Regions from separate parts of the Arthrobacter sp. CDRTa11 genome, predicted to be linked through region 1. Evidence: riboswitches for the same ligand, from Rfam matches in the RefSeq annotation. Region 1 holds a riboswitch; each other region holds the start of a gene.
What was found. Region 1 has a riboswitch for S-adenosylmethionine ahead of metX (homoserine O-acetyltransferase MetX). Riboswitches for the same ligand answer to the same signal wherever they lie in the genome.

Region 2: it holds a riboswitch for S-adenosylmethionine, as region 1 does, so the genes downstream of both, F8G81_RS03420 (cobalamin-independent methionine synthase II family protein) here and metX (homoserine O-acetyltransferase MetX) in region 1, are expected to answer to the same signal.
Region 3: it holds a riboswitch for S-adenosylmethionine, as region 1 does, so the genes downstream of both, F8G81_RS15590 (aminotransferase class V-fold PLP-dependent enzyme) here and metX (homoserine O-acetyltransferase MetX) in region 1, are expected to answer to the same signal.

What each region holds. Positions count from the first base shown of each region.
Region 1 covers NZ_CP044532.1:1,640,423-1,645,460, forward strand. The annotation lists gene F8G81_RS07395 (histidine phosphatase family protein) at 1-362, opposite strand, end outside; gene F8G81_RS07400 (CPBP family intramembrane glutamic endopeptidase) at 490-1,269, shown strand; gene F8G81_RS07405 (VOC family protein) at 1,400-2,038, opposite strand; SAM riboswitch class IV at 2,270-2,385, shown strand; gene metX (homoserine O-acetyltransferase MetX) at 2,398-3,513, shown strand; gene F8G81_RS07415 (hypothetical protein) at 3,608-4,114, opposite strand; gene F8G81_RS07420 (winged helix DNA-binding domain-containing protein) at 4,128-5,038, opposite strand, start outside.
Region 2 covers NZ_CP044532.1:725,949-730,986, forward strand. The annotation lists gene fbaA (class II fructose-bisphosphate aldolase) at 1-6, shown strand, start outside; gene F8G81_RS03410 (DUF3151 domain-containing protein) at 8-430, shown strand; gene F8G81_RS03415 (uracil-DNA glycosylase) at 525-1,157, opposite strand; gene F8G81_RS03420 (cobalamin-independent methionine synthase II family protein) at 1,362-2,570, opposite strand; SAM riboswitch class I at 2,581-2,683, opposite strand; gene F8G81_RS03425 (adenylosuccinate synthase) at 3,018-4,307, shown strand; gene F8G81_RS03430 (C-glycoside deglycosidase beta subunit domain-containing protein) at 4,480-5,038, shown strand, end outside.
Region 3 covers NZ_CP044532.1:3,455,187-3,460,224, reverse strand. The annotation lists gene F8G81_RS15600 (metal-dependent transcriptional regulator) at 1-297, opposite strand, end outside; gene F8G81_RS15595 (class I SAM-dependent methyltransferase) at 329-1,087, opposite strand; gene F8G81_RS15590 (aminotransferase class V-fold PLP-dependent enzyme) at 1,253-2,686, opposite strand; SAM riboswitch class IV at 2,723-2,836, opposite strand; gene hisN (histidinol-phosphatase) at 2,987-3,805, opposite strand; gene F8G81_RS15580 (ribosome small subunit-dependent GTPase A) at 3,949-5,038, opposite strand, start outside.

The sequences.
Region 1 (5,038 bases):
TCCGAGCCGGATTCGCCCTCCCGGAAACGGTAGAAGAAATGGCCGTACGCGTTGCGCAGTTCCTTCTGGTCTTCAATATCGCCGCTGATCTGGAAGTTGGCCCAGTCCTGCTCGCGCAGCCGCGGTTCCTCGATCACCCGCTCGGTGAGGCTTCCGAGGTTCAGTGCCTCGAGGGTCTGATGGGCCCTCAGGTAGGGCGAGACATAGACGCACACCTGGCGGCCGTCCAGCTCGTACCGGATCTGCTCGCCGGCTGCCCTCGCCTGCTCCACACCCAGGGCGGTCAGTGGAATCCGATAGTCCGGCACCCTGTTGTAGATCGAGGTATCGGCGTTGGCTGCAGACTGGCCGTGCCGGATCATGATAATTTTCCCGGGCGCACTCATAAGCCCCAAGCATAGGTGCCGCCGGAGCGGCGCAGCTGTTTGACAGCCCTTTGACCCGGTAATGCATCAGCGAAGAACCAGAAACTACAGGCAAGATGGGAGCATGTTGGTTCCCTCCCGCCGTCGGCTGCGCCTTGAAGTTTGGATCGTCTTGGGGCTGTCCCTGGGCCAGTCCGCCGTCTACTCCGTGGTCCAGCTGCTGGATAAGATGACGCGCGCCCCGCTGGCGGAAGGCACCTCAACCCTCAACCGCTCGCAGAGCACCCGTGAATACTTCGATCTCACCTACCAGTTACTGGACATCGTCTTCGCGCTGGTGCCGGTCCTGCTGGTCATCTACTTCCTGTCCGACCAGCGGCAACCGGGGGCGGGGGACGGCGCACATGCAGGTTCGGCCTTCCGGAAGCTTGGCTTCAACTTCGCCAGGCCCGGCCGGGACATGCTGCAGGGTCTTGGACTTGCCGCCCTGATCGGCATCCCGTCACTTGGCCTCTACGCGGCAGGGCGGGCATTAGGCATTACCACTGCCATCATTCCCAGCGCCCTGGATTCCTACTGGTGGACGGTGCCGGTGCTGATCCTGTCCGCCGTGCGGCACGCGGTGGTGGAGGAAGTGATTGTGGTGGGCTACCTGATGGACCGTTTCGGCAAATTCGGCTGGAGCATGCCCCTGGCAATCTTCGCCAGCTCCATGCTGCGCGGCAGCTACCACCTCTACCAGGGCTTTGGGCCCTTCATCGGCAACGCCGTGATGGGGGTGGTGTTCGCCTGGCTCTACACCCGGACAAAGCGGGTGATGCCACTGGTGATTGCGCACGCTCTGTTGGACATTGTGGCGTTCGTTGGCTTCAGCCTCTTTGGGTCTGCCGTAGGCCTCGGGTGAGGTGGGAGAAAACCAAGGAGCGACGGCGGCGTTAAAGTAATTCGGCCGCCATCGGCAGGTGACGTCATTGGCACCCGCTGATGGCGGCCGAAGTTTGTTCCCAGCGGCCGTTGACCGGCCGGGGGAGGGCTTAGATGGTGACTGCCCCGGAGGCGGTTTCGAACGTGACGGAAAGGATGCCGGGGGTTCCATGCGGAGCCACCCATTCCACTGCTACATCCTCAAGCGGCTTTTCGACAGGTTCGCCGAGCCATTCGGTCACCCGTTCCGCCGAGCCGGCAATGGTCAGGCAGGACATCTTGACGTTGCTTTCATAGGCGTTGGACGGGTGCAGGGCGGGATCGCCTTCCCACTTGAGCATGTATGGGACCTGGGGATCGGCGATGAGGCCCAGGATTCCGATCTGCTTCCACACAAGTTCGCGGCCGTCGGGGAACTTCCGGTTGCCGTTGACGGCAGAGCGTCCCAGCCGGCGTTCGAACGGGGCGAGGTCGTCCACTTCGACGCACCAGCCCATCCAGCCGCCGCCGGCGGCAGAGCGTGCACGCACGGCCTGTCCGAACGGCGCTTTGTCCGATGCCGGGTGGTCAAGGACCTCCACTACTTCAAGGTATTTGTGGCCCGCGAGTGGAATGATCATGTTCCGGGTTCCGAAACGGGGGTGCACTCCACCCTTCACGGCTTCGACGCCGAGGGCGGACGAAATTCGTTCGGTTGTGGCAGCCAGGCCATCGTGTTCACAGGCGTAAGAGACGTGATCCATGCGCATGCCCTTCATCTTGGCACTTTGTGATCGGGCTCTCAGCTAAGGGTAGCCTTACCCGCTTTCTACTTTGTGTCATGAGTGGACATTGGCCCGGAAACCATGGTTAGGAAGTCTGCTGACTATGGCCCTGCGGATGCAGCCGGGCGGTCGCCGGCACCTGGGCTGCAGGCCGGGAAAGTCATAACCAGTCACACTCTTGGTCAAGAGGCATGGCTGTTTCGTACACTCGAAGCAGGTCATGAGTGCCAGTGACAGCCCCGGCTTGCTGGCCGGCAACCCTCCTTCCGCGGTGGGGTGCCCCGGGTGAAGACCTGGCCTGCCGGTCACTTGACGGCGGGCAAGCGCGTAGAAAAGGTCCTCACATGACGATTACCGTCTCCCGCACCGCCGTACCTGAAAACGGAGTGGTCCAGTTCGCCACCATCGGCGGACTCGAACTCGAAGCCGGAGGTTTCCTGCCGGATGTCACCCTGGCCTATGAAACCTGGGGCACACTCAACCATGACGCCTCCAACGCCATCCTGATCGAGCACGCCCTGACAGGCAGCACCCACGTCACGCGGGGCGACACCGATGAACCGGGCTGGTGGGAACAGCTGGCCGGCCCCGGTGCTCCGGTGGACACGGACAGGTTTTTTGTGGTCTCCGTGAACATCGTGGGCGGCTGCTACGGTTCCACCGGACCGTCGTCGCCTGCCCCTGACGGAAAGCCGTGGGGCTCCCGCTTTCCCTTGGTGACACTGCGGGACAGCACGGTTGCCGAGGCGCGGCTGGCTGACCTGCTGGGCATCCAGAGCTGGTTCGCCGTCCTGGGCGGCTCCATGGGCGGCGCGCGTGCCCTGGAATGGGCCCTGACCTACCCTGAGCGGGTAGAGCGGTGTGCCGTGGTATCGATCGGCGCCGCGAGCACGGCGGAACAGATTGCCTTCGCCCAGGCCCAGACCCTCGCGATCCGCCAGGATGCCAACTTCAACAACGGCGACTACTACGGCGGTCCCTCTCCGGAGGACGGCCTGGCCCTGGCCCGACGGATAGCCCACATCACCTACCGCTCGGCCCGGGAACTTGACGGCAGGTTCGGACGCTTGGCCCAGGCACCCGAAACACCATTCCAGGCACCGGCTCTGGGCGACCGCGGCCGCTATCAGGTGGAAAGCTACCTGGACCACCAGGGCAACAAGCTGGTCCAGCGCTTCGACGCCAACAGCTACATCGCCATCACCGAGGCCCTGATGAGCCACGACGTTTGCCGGGGGCGCGGTTCCCTGGACGAGGCCCTGGCCACGGCGACAGCCCGGTTCTTTGTGGCGGCCGTGGACAGCGACAGGCTCTACTTCCCGTCCCAGTCACACGAGTTGGCGGCAGCCCTGCCGGGCGACGTTGATGTGCACATCATTGAATGCCCCATCGGCCACGACGGCTTCCTCACCGAAATCGGCCAGCTGGGCAGCCAGCTCAGGACGACGTTCCTGGTCTAAGAAGAAGTCCTGCCCGGAAAGTTCCTGGCACGGAAAGTTCCTTGCCCAGGAAGTTCCCGGGCTGGAAACCTCCTGGGCCGTGAAGTTTTTTGCGTCAGCCGTTCATGATCTCCGCCCGGCGCGCCATGTACTCATCCATGGCCATTTCGCCGTTGCTGTACTGCTGGTCAAGTTCTGCAAGCTTGCGGGCACGGTAGCCCTGCGGGGCCGACGGCAGCGGGGGAGTGGAGGGGGCCGCAGGCTTCTGCGGTTCCTGTTCCCGGTCCCGGGGAGGCACTGGCTGGCCGTACGGCGGGCGTTGCTGGTCCGGCGTCGGAAGCTGCTGGCCCGGCAATGGTTGGAACGGGGGAAGTGGCTGGCTGGGCGGCAGGGGCTCGGGGCTGCTGATCTGGCGGAAGCCGCCGCTCATGTAGTCCTGCTGGGTGTAGCCGTCGCGCGGCTGGTTGCTCTGCGGTCCCGGACGGGGACCGGGGAACTGGTCCGGGTAGCGTCCGGAGAAGCTCTGTTCCTGGTTCCGGCGGTTGACGTATTTCCGGTACATCCGCATCCCCATCGGTATCAGGAATGACAAAATGATGATCCAGAAAAACAGGTTGTTCACGGTGCTGCGCCTCTCATATGTGTCCTTCCAGCTTAGCCCCGGACTCCTTCCGGACAGTGGGGATGCCAAGAAAGGCTCCATAGGCGGCGACGGCGGCCTCCACCGCCTGCTCCATATCGGTGTTTCCGACCGCACCGGCAAAAGCGGCGTGTGACCCTGCCGACGTGGACAGGCGGATGTCCAGTTCGCACCGGCCGGGCAGCATGGTGTGCCGCCAGGAACCGGCCATCCTTCCGTTCAGCAGCACCACGTGTAGCAGGGCGCCGTCGGCGGGGATCGCGGGAGCGCTGCCTCCCAGGTAATGCCTCGTGGCCGAGTAGCCCATCACGTATTCGTCGTAGCACTGGATCAGGTCGATCCGGGGCTCCGCCCCATGAACCGGCCCGCGGCCTGCATCTGCGGCATCCCGCTCCGGCCCCGGTTCGGCTCCGGCTCTGAAGTAGAAGACGACGCCGTCAATTTCGTGCGTTCCCAGGGCGTCCTGTTCGTTCTCCAGGACATCCTGAACGCCCTGCCGGACGTCAGCCATGGTCAGCCCGGACCAGTCGGCGCAGTCCTTGACCGTGGCCGGACCGCGGCTGCTGAAATAGCGCCGGGCCAACGTGGCAAGGGCTTCTGCCCGGCTCACTTCAGGAGCGGCCGGAACGCGCTCGTCGAACAGGGCATACGTCTGTTTGAGGGCCCCACTTGGACTGCGAACAGGGGTCCCGCTGACTAGAACCGCACTGATCTCCGCATGCATGATGAGGTAGGCAAGTTCTACACCCTTGGCCGCGAAGCCCGCATCCTGCAGTCTTGCGGCAAGCTGCTCCCTGGTCAGATGCTGGCCGCCCCGGACGGCGTCGGCCAACACATCTGCGCTCCGGGCCGCGGCCGCCGCGTCGATGCCTGTCTGCCGGTACATTCCGGCGTTCCCCTGATGGA
Region 2 (5,038 bases), 910 kb from region 1:
TTCTAGTATGTCCGACGAGTTCCGCAGGAACCTGATGGGCCCCGAGCCCACCCTCCTGCCTGCCGAGACCGAGGTCTACGAGCAGCTGGAGGCGGGCCAGGAGGCACTGGATCTGGTGGAAAAGCACCCCACCTCCTCGCTGCTGTGGGCTGTGCTCGCGGAAGAGGCGTGGGCCGAGGGACGCACCATCGATTCCTACGCCTATTCCCGTGTGGGCTACCACCGCGGCCTGGATTCGCTGCGGCGTAACGGCTGGCGCGGCGTCGGCCCCATCCCCTGGGAGCACGAGCCCAACCGCGGCTTCCTGCGTGCGCTGTATTCGTTGGGCCGCGCTTCGGCGGCCATCGGCGAAGCCGAGGAACCGGAACGGATCGAGAAGTTCCTCAACGACTCGGACCCGGCAGCGAAAGCGGCGATCGAAGGCAACTGAACGAAGTTAAAAGCACGTTAAAGCACGACGGCGGGTGGTCACCTTTATTGGAAAGGTGGCCACCCGCCGTCGTTAACTCCGTAACCGGAGGGGACTAGCTGGGCTTCGTCAGGCCTGTGCGCGCCATGGCATCCGCATAGGCCACGTGCATTTCTTCAAGATACTGTTCCTGCCGGGCCGGGGTACCGGCGAAGGCACGGCCACTGAGGGAACGGACCTTGTAGGTTTTCAGGCCGCGGCGCCAGAGCAGGGGCACCTCGGTCTTCAGCAGCAGGTTGGCCAGGCGGTTGGCCTCGGTGCCGTGTGCCACGATGACGGAAGCCCGGGGCACGAGGGCCAGGAACTTGAGCAGCGGCTTGAGGCCGGAGGCGATCTGGTCCGGCGTGAACTTGCCGTTGGGCTCGCCAGGGGTGTGCCACGGGTGGACGTTCCACGGCATCACGAACTCCGGACGCAGGCCCAGTTTCCACTGGACGCCCAGCATGCGGGTGGCGGCGTCGTCGTCGCCGGCGGTAATGAATCCGGACTTGTCCGCTTCGCCGATGTTCGAGTACAGGCTGATAATGCGGCATTCATCTACGTCGTGCATGGGGTCAACGTAGGGAACTTGGGTGTCCGGCTTGACGCTCTGCAGGGAATCGCACAGCTCGTTGACGGCTGCGACGTTGGGTTCGTAACGGCGGCTCATGAGCTGCTCGCGAAAAGATTCAGGTGCCAGGGCTGTCATGTATTGCTATGTCTCCTGCGGGGCTCGGTGATGCTGCCAATCCGGAAAATGGGCGCACCGTGGCGCGGCAGGTTCCGGGATGGTTTGAAATGTGGAGTGGACCGATTCCTGGTCGGTCCTTATCAGTTTAGCAAGCCCCGCAAAACGCAGGCGCGCCCAAGGCCTTCCCGTGATGGAAGGCACAGGGCGGCTGGATCGCTGCACCTACCAAAGACGCTGGCTGGCGCGCCGGGCGCCCTCGCCGAGAGCCTCCAGTTTGGCGAAGGCGATCTGCGGGTGAACACGGCCGCCCAGCCCGCAGTCCGTGGACGCAATAACGTTCTCCCGGCCCACCAGTTCGGCGAAGCGGACAATCCTGTCAGCGACGAGATCCGGGTGTTCCACAACGTTGGTTGCATGTGAGACCACCCCGGGAATGATGGCCTTGCCCTCCGGAAGCCTGGTGTTTTCCCACACCCGCCACTCATGCTCATGCCGGACGTTGGCGGCCTCGAACGAGTAGGCCCCGGCGTTGACCTGCAGGACTGATCCAACGATGTCCCCGAACGGAATGTCCGTGGTGTGCGGCCCATGCCAGGAACCCCAGCAGACGTGGAGGCGGATCTGTTCCTGGGGCAGGTCGCGGAGGGCCCAGTTGGTGGCCTCGATGCGCAGCTGGATGAATTTGAGGTAGTCCTCCAGCGATGGCTCGGGGTTGATCTGGTCCCAGCTTTCCGCGAGGGAGGGGTCATCGAGCTGTACCGTCAGGCCGGCGTCGATGATGGCCTTGTATTCCTCCCGCATGGCATCGGCGCAGGCGTACAGCAGTTCCTCGTCCGACTTGTAGTACTCGTTGGCTACCCTGGCGCACGAACCGGGGGACAGGGACGCCAGAAAGCCTTCGGTCAGGCCGGCTGCAGCCAGTCCCTTTTTGAGGTTGGTGACATCGGAGGCCACCAGGTCATGCCCCGTGTAGGTCAGGGGTCCCGCGATTTTCGGTTGCGTCACGCTTTTGCGGTGCGCCAGGATGCCCGAGGACGGATCGGTGTATGCGTCGTTGAAAGCCAGCCGGTCCCGGCGGTCCGGAAACGAGGTCAGCACAATGTGCCCCGGGGACGAGCGATGCACCACGGGGTCCTTCCACCTGTCCACGTCGGTGGGTTCCAGGCCGCCCAGCCTGGCGAAGGAATAGTTCCACCACGCGCCGTAATCAACGGAAGTGGACATGGTGTGCCCGTACTCGCCGTCGTTCGCAATGTCGACGCCGAGGTCTTTCTGCCGCTGGACCACATCCGCCACCGAGGCCTCCAGCAGCTCCAGGAATTCGGGCGTGATGCCCTCGGATTCCTTGGCGGCATTGGCGGCGATGAGTTCCGGGGTTCGGGGCAGGGAACCTGCGTGCGTGACCTGGATGTAGTCGGTGTTGAGGGACATGGATACTTCCTTTCCATCGGTCCTGGCAGTAGCACCAGCGGACAGGATTGTCCCTGCACCCGTGGTTGCTGCGGCGTCAGCGAGCCAGGTCTCTCGGCCGCTCCGGATGGGTACTCTCACTTAATGGCATCTGCCGGGTGCGGGCAAGACTTCGCCAGATTATTTCAGCCGGTTTGTTTCAGCCGGTTTGTTTCATGGGATGGGCGGGTGGCAGGCGCGAAGAAACCCAGGGCCCGCCTGCTGCGAACGAGTAGAGAAACCCGGGGATCCGCTAAACTTGGCTGGTAAGAGCCCCGAACTCTTGCCTGGCAGGCCACCGCAACTGTGCCCGCCAGACTGTAGCCGTCGGGGCATTCTCATGAACGGCGTTGACTTCCGGCTGAACACCTGCTGCCTCACCAGGGTGGATCAACCGGAATGCAGCCCGAACGAATGGGGGAGGATCCCATGCCAGCTATCGTGATCGTAGGAGCCCAATGGGGCGACGAGGGAAAAGGCAAGGCCACTGATCTCCTCGGCGGCCGCGTCGACTATGTGGTTAAGCCCAACGGCGGCAATAACGCCGGGCATACCGTCGTCGTAGGCGGTGAGAAGTATGAGCTCAAGCTCCTTCCGGCCGGCATTCTCAGCCCCAATGCGGTTCCCATCATCGGCAACGGCTGCGTGGTGAACCTTGAAGCCCTGTTCCAGGAAATTGAAGGCCTGCAGGCCCGCGGTGCAGACACTTCCAAACTGCGCGTCTCCGCCAATGCACACCTGGTGGCGCCTTTTCACCAGGTGCTGGACAAGGTCACTGAACGTTATCTCGGCAGCCGCGCCATCGGAACCACGGGCCGGGGCATCGGGCCCGCCTATATGGACAAGGTGGCCCGGCTGGGCATCCGTGTCCAGGACGTCTTCGACGAATCCATCCTCCGCCAGAAGGTGGAAGGATCGCTCCGCCAGAAGAACGAGCTCCTGGTCAAGGTCTACAACCGCCGCGACATCGATGTTGAGGAGATTGTTGAATATTTCCTCTCCTTTGCCGAGCGTCTCCGGCCGCTGGTCATCGACAGCACACTGGTCCTGAACAAGGCCCTGGATGAGGGCAAGGTAGTGCTCATGGAAGGCGGCCAGGCCACCTTCCTGGACGTGGACCACGGCACCTACCCGTTTGTCACCTCCTCCAACCCCACCGCCGGCGGAGCCTCCGTTGGCTCCGGCATCGGTCCCACCCGGATCTCGCGCTCCATCGGCATCATCAAGGCGTACACCACGCGTGTGGGCGCCGGCCCGTTCCCCACGGAGCTCTTCGACGAGATGGGCGTGTACCTTCAGAAGACGGGCGGCGAGTTCGGCGTCAACACCGGCCGTCCCCGCCGCTGCGGCTGGTACGACGCCGTCCTGGCCCGCCATGCGGCCCGCGTCAACGGCTTCACGGACTACTTCGTCACCAAACTGGATGTGCTCACCGGCATCGAGCAGATCCCGGTGTGCGTGGCCTATGACGTCGACGGTGTCAGGCACGACGAAATGCCCATGACCCAGACCGAGTTCCACCACGCCAAGCCCATCTTCGAGTACTTCGAAGGATGGACCGAGGACATCACGGCCGCGCGCACCATGGATGACCTGCCGGAGAATGCACGCAACTACGTCCTGGCCCTGGAAAAGCTCTCCGGTACCCGCTTCTCAGCCATTGGCGTAGGTCCGGACCGGGACCAGACGATTGTGGTCAACGACCTCATCAATGACTGACAGTTTCTGAAAGTCCGACGCCGGCGGGTCACCTGAACAGGTGGCCCGCCGGCGTCGTTAATGGGCAAACCCGGATGGATGCGAACCTCTTAAGTAGGATCCTCACCAACTTAGGTGTGAAACAGACATAATGCTGTTAGTCTGTTTAAGAACCTACAGAGAGTGAGCAATGATGCTTCTCGAAAGAGACCTCATCCAGTCCGTCGGCTTCCGCAACGTAACAGAAGGCGGACGTGTGACCGGCTTTCAGTTCCGGGTCCGGATGCCTTCCTACCGGGGTATGGCCGCGTCCCTCATTGACGGCATCGCGGTCCGCATTGGCGATCTGGTGAACGTTGGCCCCGACGTTCCGCGTTGGACGTTTGGCGGGCGGACCTACACACTGCAGCAACTCTGGGAAAGTGATGGCGTCCGCTGGCCCCTGGAGGAAGCTGCCCTGGTCACCGTTCCCCTCGACGGCGGACTGCCGCAAGGCGTCCATGAGCTCAGCATCGAGCTGCGGCTGCGGATGTCCTACATTCCCGTCGAGCACCAGCCCACCATCCACCGGGTCAGCCGGAAGGTGACGCTGGCACCGGAAGGCGGAGACGGTAATTTCCGCTACGGCGTTTCCCTGTACAGCTTCATGGGCGACTACGGCACGGTCATGGACCTGGAAACGGCCTTGGCCGCCGTCGCCGACGTGGGCGCCACCGGCGTCGAGATCCTCGGCGAGGGCCACATCCCCAACT
Region 3 (5,038 bases), 1.8 Mb from region 1:
CTCATCCCAGCTGTACCCCAGCTGCTGGACAAGGTAGGTCTCGATTAGTCGGTGCCGCCGCACCATGGACAGGGCCAACCGTACCCCGTCCTGAGTCAGGGTGATGGCACTGTACGGCTTGTGGTCCACCAGGCCCTGGTCCTTGAGTTTGCGGACCATTTCCGAAACCGAGGAATTTGCCACCCCCAGGCGCTGGGCGAGCTGGGAGGACGTGATGGGCTTGTCCTGCCACTCCGTGAAGGAGTATATGACCTTGACGTAGTCCTCGATCGAGGAGGAGGGCGCGCTGGTCTTCACGGTACCAAGCCTACCCGGTGGTCAGCCGGCGTCATGCCTTGATGGCCCGCCAGGTCAGCGTCAGGTAAGGCAGTCCCAGCCCAGCACCGGCGGTGTGGTCCAAATGCTCGTGCAGGTACCAGTCGAGATTGGCGAGGACCTTACTCCGGGTGGCCTCACCCGCCCTCAGGAAATAGCTCCGGGATTTGGCCAGTTCAATGATGTCCGCCGTGCTGAGCCGGTCTTCCCACCGTGTCACATGGCTTTCGAGCCCCTGGAACTCAGACCCCACCACAGGACGGAATTCCGGCTTGTAGACGTCTCCGGCGTGCATGATCCGTGAGAGCCGGTGGACCCACGGTATGGACGTGTCCAGCTGGTTCCAGATAAGGCCGAGTGTCCCACCGGGACGAAGAATCCGTGCGAGTTCCGTGCTGGCTGGCAGCGGGTCACACCAATGCCAGGCCTGGGCAACGCTGACGACGTCGAAGGAGCCGCTCGCCATACCTGTTGACTCGGCTGTACCCTGCTTTGCCGCCACTTGTGGATAGTGGATCGCCAGTTGCTTGAGCATGTCGGCGGAAGGGTCCACCGCTGAAACGGCCAGGCCGCGCTCCAGCAGCAAGGCCGTGAACTTGCCAGTCCCTGCACCCACGTCAACGGCATCCCGGGCCCCGACGGGAATCAGCCAGTCAGCTGAGTCCGCGGGATACCCGGGCCGGACGCGCTGGTAGTGCTCGCCGCCGTCCTGGAAGCTCTGTGCGAGTTCCCGACGGCGTCCGTGGTCAAGTTTGGGGCCACCCCGTGCCACGCGCGGCCTCCTTCGCCTGATGCCCTTGGGTATCTTTCGAATTTACCGCACGGGCGCGTACCGACGAACCAGGCCTCCAGCAGGCCTCACGCCGGACCTTTGAAAGGGGTGCACTTCAGTCTTGGGCGCAGGTCAGTCTCAGATGCAGTTCAGTCTTGGGCGCAGTCAGTCTTCGATGCAGGGAGCGGCGCCCGCGGTGCCGGGGGTGTTCGGCGCCCACGACGGGTAAGTCCGGGTGTCATTGGCGGGGACCCAGCGGCCGGCGTCCACCACGTAGTCCCAGCCCAGGCCGGTGCGTCGCAGTTCCTCGATGCCTGCCAGCAGCCGTTGGGCGTCTTCGAGGCGGGATCCCAGTCCGAAGCTGGCCCGGAGGGAGCCGGAAGGAAGACCAAGGCGTTTGAGCAAGGGGTGGGCGCAGAAACGGCCGTCACGGAGGCCGACGCCGTGCTCGGCGGACAGATAGGCAGCCACCAGTCCCGCGTCATAGCCGGCAACGGAGAAGTTCACGACGCCGATGGTATCGGTCTCGGGGTCGGTGTCCTTGAAGATCTGGTGGACTGTGACGCCGTCGATCTTCTCAAGGCCTTCCACCAGGAAGGACCTGATGGCGGACTCATGGGCATGCCAGCGGTTCTGGTCCAAGGCGGCGATGACCTGGGTGGCGCGGGCAAGAGTGGCTGCGCCCAGGACGTTGGGGGAGCCGCCTTCATGCCTGGCCGGGCCGGTGGCCCAGCTCACGCCATCCAGCCTGGCTTCCCGGACAGCGCCGCCGCCCGCCAGGTGGGGAGTGCCGGCGTCGAGCCAGTCCGGGCGGCCCACCAGGACACCTGACCCAAAGGGCGCATAGAGCTTGTGGCCGGAGAAGGCCAGGTAGTCGACGTCGTCAGCGGCGATGTCGATCCGCCGGTGCGGTGCAAGCTGTGCGGCGTCCACCACGATGCGGGCGCCGTGCTCGTGGGCCAGTGCCGCCAGTGCCCGGATGGGCAGGATCTCGCCGGTGACGTTGGACGCACCGGTGACGGCCAGCAGGCTCACCCCGCCCTGTTCCAGCTCGGCACGGATAGCCTCGACGGTACCGGTGAGGGTGTCGGCGGCGACGACACTGCGGTGCGGGACTCCCTGCCACGGCAGGAGGTTGGCATGGTGTTCGATGTCGAGATACAGGACGTCGCCCAGGTTGCGCCCGTCGGTGGCCGGAAGGCAGCCGGCCAGCAGGTTCAGGGAATCAGTGGTGTTACGGGTGAAGATGACGGAGTCATCCGGACGGCCGCCAACAAAGTCCCTGACGATGCTGCGTGAGTTCTCATAAACCGAAGTGCTGATCTGGGATGCGTAGCCGGCACCACGGTGGACGCTCGCGTAAAACGGCAGGATCTCGTTGAGGTAGGCAGAAACCACGGAGAGGGCCGGCGCCGAAGCACCATAGTCCAGGTTGGCGTACCTGGCGTGCCCGCCCTGGATCAGGGGAGCCTGGATCTCCGCTCCGGTGACGGCGGAAAGGGGACGCCCGGCGATGGCAAGGCGATCAGCGGACAGTGCTGTTGATGTGCCGGGCCGTGCCTGGGCAGCGGTATTGGGGGAGACGGTGGCAGTTGTCACAGAGACCTCACTCTGAAAAGGACTCCCTGTGCCGGGAATCCGCGCTTGCCGCATCCGTTCCGGACCGGCCTGGTCGTCACCCGGGGCACCCCACCGCGAATGGAGGGTTGCCGGCCAGCAAACCGGGGTTTAGCGCTGGCACTCGTGACCTGTTAAGAGCGTAGGACATGGGCCGGGCGGGGAAAAAGCCGGGCCGAATGTTAAGGGTTTTGTTACGTGGCGTTGAAATAGGCCTACTCATCGAAGATACGACGGCGGACGCCTCCTTTTGGAGGCGTCCGCCGCTGATAATTCGGGTGATCAGGACGACAGGAGATCGTCCAGGCTGGGATTGAGTCTCTTCAGGACCTCCGAGTGCAGGATGGAGTTGGTGGCCAGGGCGTTGCCTCCGAAGGGTCCGTCCTCTCCCTCGAGGGAGGTAAACCGGCCGCCGGCCTCAACCACAATGGGCACCAGCGCCGCCATGTCGTAAAGGTTCAGCTCCGGTTCACAAGCGATGTCCACAGACCCTTCGGCCACCATGCAGTAGGACCAGAAGTCGCCGTATGCCCGGGTCCGCCACACATCCTCAGTGAGCTCCAGGAACTCGTCCAGGTTGCCCCGTTCCTTCCACCCGCCCAGGCTGGAGTAGGACAGCGACGCGTCCGAGAGCTTCGAGACGTCCGATACCCGGAGCCGGGTGGCGGCGGCGAGGGAACGGCCCATGTAGGCTCCAGCGCCCTTGGCCGCCCACCAGCGCTTACCGAGCGCCGGGGCGCTGACCACGCCAACCACCGGTTCGCCCTCGTCAACGAGTGCGATGAGTGTGGCCCAGACAGGGACGCCGCGAACAAAGTTCTTAGTGCCGTCAATGGGGTCGATGATCCACCGGCGGGAACCATGTCCGCTGCTGCCGAACTCCTCACCGAGCACGGCATCACGGGGACGGGAGCGGGAGAGCTGGCCTCGGATGGCTTCCTCAGCGGCCTTGTCAGCATCTGTGACCGGCGTCAGGTCCGGCTTGGTTTCGATGTGGAGGTCCAGGGCCTTGAAGCGGCTCATGGTCTGGTCGTCCACGGAGTCGGCCAGCACGTGGGCCAGGCGCAAGTCATCGTTGTAGCTCGAAGCGGGTTGGATCATGGTTCCAAACTACCGTCAAAGCGAGGCAGGGGCGGGGACATCGGCGTCCCGAACCGTTCCGACGCTCCCGGACACGGTCCGCTGAAGGCAGGAAAAGCGGCAAAAACCCGACGAACAGTGAGCGGATTCCGGCTGGCCGTACGTCAGCCCATGCTGCCGAGTTCCTTGGTTTCCTGGCCTTCCATCCGCGGATCAGTGCCAAGCAACCGCCGCAGTGATGCAAGCCGGGCTGCACCCGTGGAGCCGGCGTGGCCCTCGGCCACCCATGCGTCCAGGCCGCAGTTGACCGCGGCGGCGTTGTGCTTGCAGCCACGTTCGCACGCGTCTGTTCCCGGTTCGAGGTCCGGGAATGACCGGAGGATGCGGTCCGGATCCACATGCGCCAGGCCGAAGGACCGGATCCCTGGAGTGTCAATGATCCAGCTGCCCGCCGGCGCGTCAGTCAGTTTGAGGGCCAGGGCAGACGATGACGTGTGCCGCCCCCTCCCCGTCACCGCGTTGACGCCGCCGGTGGCACGTTCGGCACCTGTCAGCGCATTAACCATGGTGGATTTGCCCACGCCCGAATGCCCCAGCATCACCGTGACCTTGCCATCGAGGTGTTCACGGAGCTGGGCAACGGCATTACTGTCCAGCCGGGCCGACAGTCCGTCATCGGAACGCGCGTCGATGCCGGACGCCTCGGAATCGGCCGTGCGGCTGATGATCACCGGGAAATCAAGGTGCTCGTAGTTGGACAACAGCTCCGAAGGATCCTTCACGTCCGCCTTCGTGACCAGCAGCAGCGGGTCAATCCCGGCGTCGTAGGCTGCTACCAAGGCGCGGTCGATAAAGCCTGTGCGGGGTTCCGGGTTGGCGGCAGCCACCACAACCACCAGCTGATCAGCGTTGGCCACTACTGCGCGCTCCACCGGATCCGTGTCGTCCGCGCTTCGGCGCAGGAGTGTCCTGCGGTCCTGGATCTTGACGAGGCGGGCCAGGGTGTCCGGTTCCCCCGATACATCCCCCACCAGCGAGACGAAATCTCCGGCAACCACGGGGGAACGGCGCAATTCCCGGGCCCTTGCCGAGATGATCACCCGCTCATCGCCCGAATCCTCACCCACCACTGCTGTATACCGGCCGCGGTCCACCGTGATGATGCGTCCCGTGACAGCGTCGTCGTGACTGGGACGGTCCTTGGTGCGCGGGCGGGACCCCTTCTTGCTGGGACGGATCCGGACATCGGACTCG